DNA from 2 places in the Nostoc sp. UHCC 0252 genome. Region 2 is predicted to be linked to the other one. Evidence: predicted binding sites of a transcription regulator. Region 2 holds the regulator's gene; the other holds the start of a gene.

Region 1 (5,368 bases), on a different contig from region 2:
AACATAACTATACGATATGATAAGTATTATTTCATAATTTATAAACTCGGAAGTAAAAAACATAGTGTTTATACTTAGGAATATTAAGATATTATTAATAAATGGTAAACTAGGCAGAATGCTTATAGTAATTTATCAACATATCTAACTTTAGACTGATGTAAAAACGGCTCATTAAGAATGATGCTTAAGTATAGAAACTATTTAATACCAGCAGATTGACTAAAGCTAATGTACAAACAAATACCAAAATTACTTGTAGAGCATTAGCAATAATTTAATAAAGTTAAAATATTTGTTTTTTAAACAACAGTAAAAATACTTGAGTCAATAGAAATACGTTTTAAATAAAAAACTAGTAAATTTACTGAAACCGATGAAAACTAACTCCCGAATCACAAAGTTGATAATATTCTGTATAGGTGCTTACATATTAATACCGAAAATTGGCATTTGCACAGGTATATTGAGTACTGCAAGTGCTAATACTGTTGGTGCTGCTAGCAGCAATACTTTAATCGTCCGCAAAGTCGATTCTGAAAATTTAACAGACACATATATCCCACCAAATTATGGTGGCCCTGACAGTCAGCATGGTAGTGGTACTCGCTGATGGCAATTTTGGATTGTGAGAAAGTAGTGCGATAAAGTAGCTCATGCCTTAGCCACCACATCTTTTACTTGGAGATATTCCCATTGCCATTGGGAGAATACCAGAATGGCTCAGGTTGAAGTCGATAGCGTTAGCTAGTCTTCTTGCATCGGGAAATGCCAAGGTAGTTTATTCAAGATAGTAGTGGAGATTTCCACCAATGATGTGTTTGTACAAGTGTGTGAACTTGCCAATTTAGGTTTGGTTGAGGATAGTCTAAACGGTAGTGTCCACCCCGGCTTTCGGTTCTAAAAGCAGCACTTTTGAGAATTAAATCAGCTACATCTAATAAATTGCGGGTTTCTGCCCAAAGTCGCAATTGCCGTTCAACATCTGGTAAGTCAAAATCAGCTGGTTCTTTTGGGCGTAAAGCAAGCAAAAATTGACTTAAGGGCAAGGTAGCGAAATCTTGTTGCCAAGATTCGATAGTAGCGATCGCAGTTTCCAACTTTGATTGCTCCCGACAAATACCAGCATTTTCCCACACTAGGCGCGGTAGCTTCTCTCTGAGTGCTTCTAGCTGTGCTTGCTGGATGTGCCACTCACTAGCATCAACACTAAATTTCCGTGATGGCAGCACAGATGTTTCTAACGGCAACCCAATATTTTCCAACTCAATTTGACTCATCTGGGCCCCAAAGACAATACATTCCAGCAGGGAATTACTGGCAAGGCGATTTGCCCCATGCACTCCAGTACTAGCGGTTTCACCCACCGCGTACAAACCGGAAATATTTGTGCGATTCATTAGATCCGCAACAATCCCACCCATCCAGTAATGGGCAGCAGGCGCTACAGGAATTGGTTCATGGAAAACATCAACTCCCCAATGCTGACAAACTTTAATGATGTTAGGAAAGCGGTGACGAATTTTGTCGGCAGGGATGGGGCGCATATCTAACCAGACGTGGGCAGTCGCTAAATCAACGGCGGTACGTTGCAAATGGCTAAAAATTGCTCTACTGACCACATCTCGGGGTGCGAGTTCACCCGCAGGATGGTAGTCGAAGGCAAAACGCCGTCCTTCGTTATCGACAAGGTGCGCCCCTTCACCACGTACAGCTTCACTAATCAGAAAGCGATCAGCACCAGGTTTAGTTAGGGCTGTGGGGTGAAATTGCATAAATTCCAAATCGCGGAGGATAGCCCCAGCCCGATATGCGATCGCTACCCCATCACCAGTACTTACAGCCGGGTTAGTGGTTTGGGCAAATACCTGACCGCCGCCCCCAGTTGCCAATATCACAGCACCAGCTTTAATCCATCTGATTTTACCTTGATAAAACAAGCTTATTCCCTGACAGCGATTGCTTTCGGGTTCAATCCACAAACTCAAAGCTAAAGCTTGCTGAATAACTTGAATATTCGGGCGACGTAATACTTGGGCGGTGAGAGTGGTTGTAACTTCTCTGCCTGTAGTGTCCGCAGCGTGGAGAACGCGGTTGCGAGAATGGGCAGCTTCTAAAGTTAAAGCCAAGGCTTGACCATGACGGTCAAAAGCAACCCCCAAGTTAACTAGGGATTGAATGCAGCTAGGGGCAAGCTGGGCGAGAAATTCTACAGCGTTGCGATCGCACAAACCTGCACCTGCCCGGATCGTATCTTCAATGTGTAGCGTAGGAGAATCTTCCGGGGAAACGGCTGCGGCAATACCACCTTGGGCCCAATCACTAGCGGACAAAGCAACAGTTTCTTTGGTAATCAAGCCGACTCGTAAGGATTCTGGTAGACACAGCGCTGTGTATAGTCCAGCAGCACCAGCGCCGACTACTAAGACATCAAATTGGCTAGGAATATCTATCTGAGGCAAGGTAATGGGGAGGGGAGGGGAGGGGGCAGGGGGCAGGGGGCAGGGGGCAGGGGGAGCCAAGGAAAAATTTTACTTTGTCAGCTTGTCTCCCTTGTCCTCCTTGTCCCACCTCATCTTTAATAGAGTAATCCCACTCCCTAGAATCAGGAGTGGGCTGCTATTTGCTACATTAACTGCAACTTATCTGTAGATACCGTTGTTAAAGCGATCGTCTCCTTCATTGAAGGCAGGCTCTAGTTCTGTCACGGTAAAGTTATCCAAGTTGGCTTGCAGGGTTGATTTTTGGCGATCGCTCAATCCTGGAAGATCCAATACATCCTCTACATTTTTGTAGGGAGCATTTATGATGATTTTCTTAGCCAAAGTGGGATAAAGCCCTGGAAATTGTTGAAAAGCTCGGACGTTGGTATTATTCAAATCAATTTTTTTACCAAATTCCGTTCCTAGCTTCTTATCTGCCCGATTCTGCCGCTCAATTGCCAGAATTGGGACTTGAGGAACAAAACTGTTGAAACTAGCAGCTTGGGCTATCTGAGTTGTTCCCAACCATCCCCAGCAACCAAGTAACAAACTAAACACTGTTAATAAACGCGCCAATCCTTTCACGATTTTCTACCTCTTTCCATCAAACAGAAATAAAAGTTTTAAGCTAACAGCCGTAATTGGTCATTAGTCATTGGTCATTGGTCATTCGTTAGAGGACACAGGACAAAGGACAAACAACAAAACCTGATAGCTTAATTAACACAGCAGTCATCAGAAACTAATATACAGCGTATTAATATCCACAATATTTACTGTTACTGGGTTTGACTGTAGTTTTGACAAAAATTTTTATCGAATCAGGGTGTCTACATAGCTGTAATAGCCTTCTATCAATGATTTCGATCGGATTCCCAAGGAGAAGAAATCTTTTCGGGGTGGCTGATTTTACATTCCAAGCAGACACGAAACCGTCTGATTTCTAATACCGAGAACCCTAGAAGAAAATTTGAGCGATGGACTATTATGTAATATTTCTTAACTAATTATTTATCTACGGCATCATTTTTGATGTGCCGTAGACTGGGCAAGAAAAAGTTTCGGTAAGAGAAGCGTCTTGCCGCGTACCTCTTCACGCTGCGATCGCAGCTAACAAAAATAAGCTGTCTACCAAAATGGTGCTTAAAACTGCGCCACTAAAGGCGTACCAGTGTCTTTGCTTTCTACCTAAAGCTAAAATTCCGACTGTTAATAGCACTAAGGCGAGAACTATTGCCCAACTTTGCCCCCAAGGTGTTTGTACTTGCATCAGGGCATTTTGTAAGATTTGTGGTACTACATCTGCGTCTACTCTCATAATTTGCCTCCAAGAAGGCATCAAGTCTGCTAGATAAAAATATACGTCTGTTAAAACTGTACCGAATAAAGATCCTAAATAAAACCAGCTACCAACCTTGCCCCAACTCTTCGCTAGACACCAGCAAGCAAGCGGTAAGCCTATAGATTCTACTGGTAGATGCCACACAGGTTCCCAACGTAACCAGCCCCAGTAAATCGCCCCTGCTAACCAACTCCAGCTAAATCCTAAGAGCAAATCGCCCCAGACATAAGTTGCAGGACGTGACATTAAGGTAAAACTTAGCCATACCCAAAATGCTGTCAGCGCTAAACTGAGAGCTGGTAGCGATCGCACTATTGGCGCTTCTATAAATACTGGCACTGTTACCAAAAACACCGCCGCCGCAAACACTAACCAAGTTTGTTGGGTAGAAATTAAGGGAAGAGAGGGAGAAAAGGAAAGTGTAGATTCCAATTGCCTGATACCGTTCTGCCCAGTATCAGCTAAATCCAACTCGGTATCAATAGAAGGGGTAGAAGCAGTGTAGGAGGACAGTGTATTATTAATCAAAGTTTTTAATATTTGTTACTAAACTTTATTTTATTTAAGATATCACATTTTAAAATCCCCCCCTGGGGCATTGCAATTATACTGAAATTTCATGCAATGCGCGTGCAAACCAGGCAAAACATTCTGCGCCAGGCTAATCCATTCAAGTTGCACTATGTATAAACCGATTTTGTAGTTTCTTGTACGCAAAGCACTACAAAAATAAAGGGTAAAATTTAACAGTTAAAAAGTTGACAGTATCAATCCGCTAAATATTAAAGTTTGATAAACTGCTAAAATTTCGTTGACTTATTCAAGTGGGTGTAAGAACATGGTCAGCGTCTTAGATGATGTTATTGAGCGGTAAAATCGGACTTTCTATAAGATTAGGTGCAGTTAAAAGTATATAAAGCAACATCATCATCTAGACAATGTTCATAATTATGTCTAGAACAGAAAAAAGGTATTGATTTTTATGGAGTTTATTCAAGCTTTTATTTTGGGTATTGTTCAAGGTATTACAGAGTTTTTACCAATTAGTAGCACTGCACATCTTCTGATTTTTACCAAAGTATTTGGTTGGAAAGAGTTAGGTTCTAAAGATTTTGTCGATGCCATTCAATTCGGCAGTGTTATCGCAATTGTAGGGTATTTTTGGTCACTGATTTCTAGTATTGTCAAAGGTGGAATCGAAGCACTAAAAGATAAAGATTGGCAACGTGAGGAGTGGAAAATTCTTGTGGGTATTGTAGTCGGAACAATACCCGCTTTAGCTTTTGGCTTTCTTTTGAAAGATATTCTACCAGAGAGCGCATTAATTATTGCCATCATGTCAATTATAATGGCGCTTTTACTAGGTTTGGCAGAAAAAATTGGCACTCGCAAGCGAGATTTTAATTCATTGCAGATTCGGGATGGGATTTTAGTTGGCTTGGGACAAACACTTGCTTTAATTCCGGGTGTATCTCGTTCTGGCTCGACGTTGACAACTGCTTTATTTTTAGGATTAGAACGCGATACAGCAGCGAAATTCTCA
Region 2 (5,368 bases):
CATCACCATCAAGGAAATCGGAAACTTTTGACGCAGTGTTTCAATGTCAGCGATCGCCTCTTTTGCTAGAACGACCTGATGATAATACAATTGCCGATCCAGTCCCATCACCGCTAAACCACACTTATCCCGACCTGGATCAAACCCCAATATGACTGGTTGAGTTGGTGAAAATTCACGGGAAGTCATAATCAATTAAGAATTAAAAATTAAGAATTAAGAATTAAAAATGCAATTACAGCAACTATTTTGACTGCTATTCGATATGTTTAAATCTTACTAACAACAGTGTGCAAATATTTTTTTAAGTACTAAAAATAATTTGTCCGTTGACTATTGCCACTAATTTTACTCTCAATGGGCCGGCTGTATAAGTGTCCTCTGCTGCGATCGCTTTGATCTCCAAAGGTTGATTGTACCGTCTTAATTGGGCGACAAAGCGGAGAAAAGTCCCTTCTACTTGCACATCTTCGACAATTCCGGCGTTACGGGCCCGAAATTGGGAAGCAGAAATTAGTATTTCCAACCGTTGCTGTAATTGATAGGATGTCATGGTTTGGGAATCGGCACTAGTTGTAGCTAGCACTGCACCTCCCGAAAAAACCAATTGATTTCTGGCTGTATCGGCGAAAAACTCTATCTGCTTTTCTCCCCGGACGTAATTACCAGCCGAAAAAATTCGCACCACGTATTCTTGACCATCACTAATCTGTTTGCTCAATTGGTCAACCCTATCTGGAGTCACACGCAGTAGCTCTACATTGGCAGGATTTGCCCCAGGCTCACTTAATCGGAGGTTGGCGTTGCGATTGGCTTCTTGTAAAAGTTGTACCACTGCCTGACGAGCAGCAGCAGGTTGGGTAATCCGAACTACAGCAGCAGAAAGAACTTGACCGCGAATTAAGGCCAGTTTACCTAAACGCAGGTCGCGGTAAGACTGATAAAATTTTTCCAGCCTTGCAACTTCCAGTTCTAGTTGCTCCTGTTGTGCTTCTAATTCTTTGAGAAGCGATTCCCGCTTGGCAATGACTTGCTCTCGAGCTGCAACTTCTGCGTTACGCTTTTGAATCAGTTGATCCAGTTGGGCAATTTTGCGATCGCGTTGTTCTACGGCTTCTTGACGGTTAGCGAGTTCGCGATCGCGTTTTTCAATAGCTGTTTTGGCTTCGTCAATGGCTTTTTTCGCTTCAGCGTACAGTCGTTGTCGTTCTGTCTTCAGCAGTTCAACAGCCGCTTGTAGCTCTTTTCTCTGGTTGGAAACGCTTTGCAACTCAGCTATGGCCTTTTGGTACTGAGTTACAACTTGTCCTAGCTGACCTTGAGTGCGTTGGAGTTGAGTTTGAGTTTGAGCTTGTTGACTAATGGTGCGGTTCAACTGAGCTTGTGTTTGGAGTTGTTTGGCATTCGCCGCCTGTAAAGATTTATTAATTGCCTGCAAGTCTTCTTGTGCTTTTGTTTGGGCAGTTCTTGCTTGGCTTAGTTCACTTTCTACCTGACTTTTCTGAGTTTCTGCGGTTTTCAGCTGTTCCCGCTTCTGTCTAAGGTCTGTTTGAATATCTTCTAATTCAAAGACTCCCTTTCGCAAGCCTTCGTCAGCAGCGAATAAAATTCCTAACGTTGATGCTGAAATCAAGCCGCCCGTAAAAATAGTTACTACTACAGCAGTATTTTTCGGACGAAGGTTAAAAAGTGAGAGGCGAGCTTTGCCAACTCGTGTGCCGATGCGATCGCCCACGGTTGCAATTACGCCTCCCAGAATTAAAATTGCTGCGATGAGGATGTATCCGGTGGTCATCTTTAGCTACCGAAATCCTTCCAGATACAGCCTACTACTTTTAAGCATTGTCTGGAAAGAAGTGGAAATTGGCAATAGCTGAAATTACTCAATTTTAGATTTACCTCTAGCTATTAGTGTCATTTTTGAAAATAGAACACGCGCCGATTCCCCTTTCTCCGATTGATTTTATGTGAATTGCCTACTTAAGGTAACAGGTTTATGCACAGTAATCTTCTTTTTGTGGATAGAAATCATCTTTTTCTCACGCAAATCCCCTAGTAGCCTAGTGACGGTAACACGAGTTGAACCAATTGCTTCTGCGATCGCCTGATGAGATAACTTCAGATCAATAGTGATCCCATCAGCACAAGGAACTCCAAAATCCCGACAAAGAATTAACAAAAAACTCACCAATCTGGAACCCATATCTCGGTGAGCGAGAGTTTCAATCATCATCTCTGTTTGTAAAATGCGCGAAGACAGACCCCGCAGCATTAACATTGATAATTCTGGATTTTCCTTGAGTGCTTGCTCTACTTGTTCAATTGGGGCTGACAGTAATTCCACAGGAGTAAATGCAACCGAATGGTAAAATCTATCGGACTTATTTCCTGTCAGCAATGACAAAACACCAAAAACACTATTTTCCCGAAGCAATGCTACTGTTATTTCCTCTCCTGCCTCGTACACCCTAGAAAGTTTAACAGCACCTTTCAAAAGAAAATAAACTCGTTCGGCAGGATCGCCAGGAAAAAAGATCGTTTTATTGCGTTCAAACGTTTCCACAACTGGCGGAAACGCCCCGGTCGCCATCTGACGAAATACATTTGCTAGGGCTTTATCTTGTGTCACGATCATCTCCCTTCCCCTACCCAATGCCGGAAAAACAAAAACTGATTACCTAAGAATACACCCGAAAAATGAATAAAGCACCGTCAACCTTTCTGTACTTTCCTATACTCAAACAAATCACTTCATAACTCTTTGTTTATAATGATACATAATTGTTGATCCTTTCAGCTACTAATTGTTGATAAGTACCTACAATAGCTGTATTAAAAAGGGTTTTTTAAAGAACAAATAAAGTTATTTTGGGAATATCTTTAGGAAAAATCAAGATTTTTACACGCAGCAAACACTCTTACCAATATTCATTTTTGCAAATCCTGTATAAAACAAAGACAAAACGTGCCTCAGATTCTAGTATGCTCCTAGATGATCGATCGCATGAACAATTTCTATGCTGAATCTGACTGGAAAAAATGCTCTTGTTACAGGTATTGCCAATAACCGCTCCATCGCCTGGGGCATTGCCCAACAGCTGCATAAAGCCGGAGCAAACCTGGGTATTACCTACCTGCCCGATGAACGCGGCAAGATGGAGAAAAAAGTTGCCGAATTGGTAGAACCCCTTAACCCAAGCTTATTTCTTCCCTGTAATGTCCAAAATGATGAACAGATTCAATCTACCTTTGAGACAATCCGCGAAAAGTGGGGAAAGCTAGACATCCTCATTCATTGTTTGGCCTTTGCCAGCAAAGATGATTTGACTGGAGATTTTAGCCAAACCTCTCGTTCTGGCTTCAACACCGCCTTAGAAATCAGTACCTACTCGCTGGTGCAGTTAAGTGGTGCAGCTAAACCTTTGATGACAGAGGGAGGAAGTATCGTTACCTTGACATATTTAGGCGGTGTCAGAGCAATTCCTAACTACAACGTTATGGGAGTTGCCAAGGCGGGATTAGAAATGAGTGTGCGCTACCTAGCCGCCGAACTAGGGCCACAAAATATCCGCGTCAATGCCATCTCCGCAGGCCCAATCCGCACCTTGGCATCTTCAGCAGTGGGTGGGATTTTGGATATGATTCACCATGTAGAAGAAGTAGCTCCCCTACGCCGCACCGTCACTCAGCTAGAAGTGGGAAATACAGCCGCTTTCTTATGTAGTGATTTGTCCAGTGGTATTACCGGACAAGTTCTATATGTAGATGCAGGATATGAAATCATGGGAATGTAAGATAATTTGGGGAGTGGGGAGTAGGGAGTGGGGAGTAAGTAAAGTGCCCATTTCCCATTTCCCATTCCCCATTCCCCATTCCCCATTCCCCACTCCCCATGCAAATAGTTAATTCATACGATCGCTTAACTGAAACCCCTCGGATTGCCACTGTTCACCGCACCACTGGTGAAACTGATGTGCAAGTTACCATCAATCTGGATGGTAGAGGAACTTGCATAGCAGCAACAGGCATTCCATTTTTGGATCATATGTTGCATCAAATTGCCTCTCACGGGCTGATTGATATAGATGTCCAAGCCAAGGGAGACTTAGAAATTGATGACCATCACACCAACGAAGATGTAGGCATTACTTTAGGTCAAGCTTTCAACCAGGCACTAGGCAGCAGAAAAGGTATTGTCCGCTTTGGTAATTTTCTCGCACCATTGGATGAAGCCTTAGTTCAGGTAGCACTAGACTTTTCTGGACGACCCCACCTCAGCTACGGCTTGCAAATTCCTACCCAGCGTGTAGGGACTTATGACACCCAACTCGTGCGCGAATTCTTTGTGGCGATCGTGAACCATAGCCAAATGACACTGCACATTCGCCAATTGGATGGTATTAATTCCCATCACATCATAGAAGCGACATTTAAAGCCTTTGCAAGGGCAACACGGTTAGCAGTGGAAATTGACCCCCGTCGTGCTGGTCTAATTCCTAGTTCTAAAGGCGTTTTATGAAAGGAGGCTTAGGGGCATTGAGCATAGGGCGGTAGTTCTTCTCCCAATTCCTAATTCCCAATAATTGACACACCGCTTAGTGATGGTTATTATCAGCCTACTAGGTAACTTGTAATTAATACCAAGCTGGTAATTAGTGGTTAAACCAAGATGAACTTTGTTGCAGATGACCCTGATTCTCAACTTAATACGAAAGACATTCCGCCAGTAGTCCTAACTTCTGAGTTACGAAAAGTCTATCGTACTGGTTTTTGGTTAAATCAAAAAATCGTATCTCTCAAAAACTGTTCTTTAACAGTTTACAAAGGCGAAACCTTTGGGTTGCTGGGGCCAAACGGTGCTGGTAAAACCACCCTTTTAAAATTGTTGCTGGGAATTATTCATCCCACTTCTGGGCGGGGATTATTATTGGATAAGCCCATAGGCGATCGCAGTGTTAAGCAACATATCGGCTATCTGCCAGAAAATCCCTATTTGTATGACTATCTCACTGGCTGGGAATTTTTGCAGCTAGCTGCTGGACTATTCCAAATCCCCCAAAGTGTCCAACGCCAACGCATTCCCCAACTGCTGGAATTAGTGGGTTTATCCCAAGCCGATGCCCGTAAAAAGCTGCTGCGTCGCTATTCTAAAGGAATGCTACAGCGTGTTGGCATGGCACAGGCGCTAATTAACGAGCCAGATTTAGTTTTTCTGGATGAACCGATGTCTGGGCTTGATCCGGTGGGACGTTACCAGATGCGGGAAATTATTCTGGCGCTCAAAGCTGCTGGTAAGACGATTTTTTTCAATAGCCACATTCTTAGTGAAGTAGAACAGATTTGCGATCGCATTGCCATCCTCGCTCAA

What was found. The regulator NtcA, encoded in region 2, controls nitrogen genes in cyanobacteria. The targets are predictions, from matches to a motif close to TNTGTANNNNNNNNTACANA.
Region 1: VB732_RS06620 (DUF3120 domain-containing protein) is a predicted target of NtcA. The motif match lies at 4,356-4,375, and genes of this name have one in related genera.

Annotation. Positions count from the first base shown of each region.
Region 1 is NZ_JAYGHE010000007.1:36,837-42,204, forward strand. Features, by position in the region: gene VB732_RS06605 (hypothetical protein) at 377-613, shown strand; gene nadB (L-aspartate oxidase) at 786-2,462, opposite strand; gene psbU (photosystem II complex extrinsic protein PsbU) at 2,643-3,068, opposite strand; gene VB732_RS06620 (DUF3120 domain-containing protein) at 3,577-4,353, opposite strand; gene VB732_RS06625 (undecaprenyl-diphosphate phosphatase) at 4,808-5,368, shown strand, end outside.
Region 2 is NZ_JAYGHE010000025.1:55,767-61,134, reverse strand. Features, by position in the region: gene VB732_RS16085 (pre-16S rRNA-processing nuclease YqgF) at 1-189, opposite strand, end outside; gene VB732_RS16080 (DUF3084 domain-containing protein) at 305-1,795, opposite strand; gene ntcA (global nitrogen regulator NtcA) at 1,964-2,635, opposite strand; gene fabI (enoyl-ACP reductase FabI) at 3,018-3,794, shown strand; gene hisB (imidazoleglycerol-phosphate dehydratase HisB) at 3,893-4,519, shown strand; gene VB732_RS16060 (ABC transporter ATP-binding protein) at 4,670-5,368, shown strand, end outside.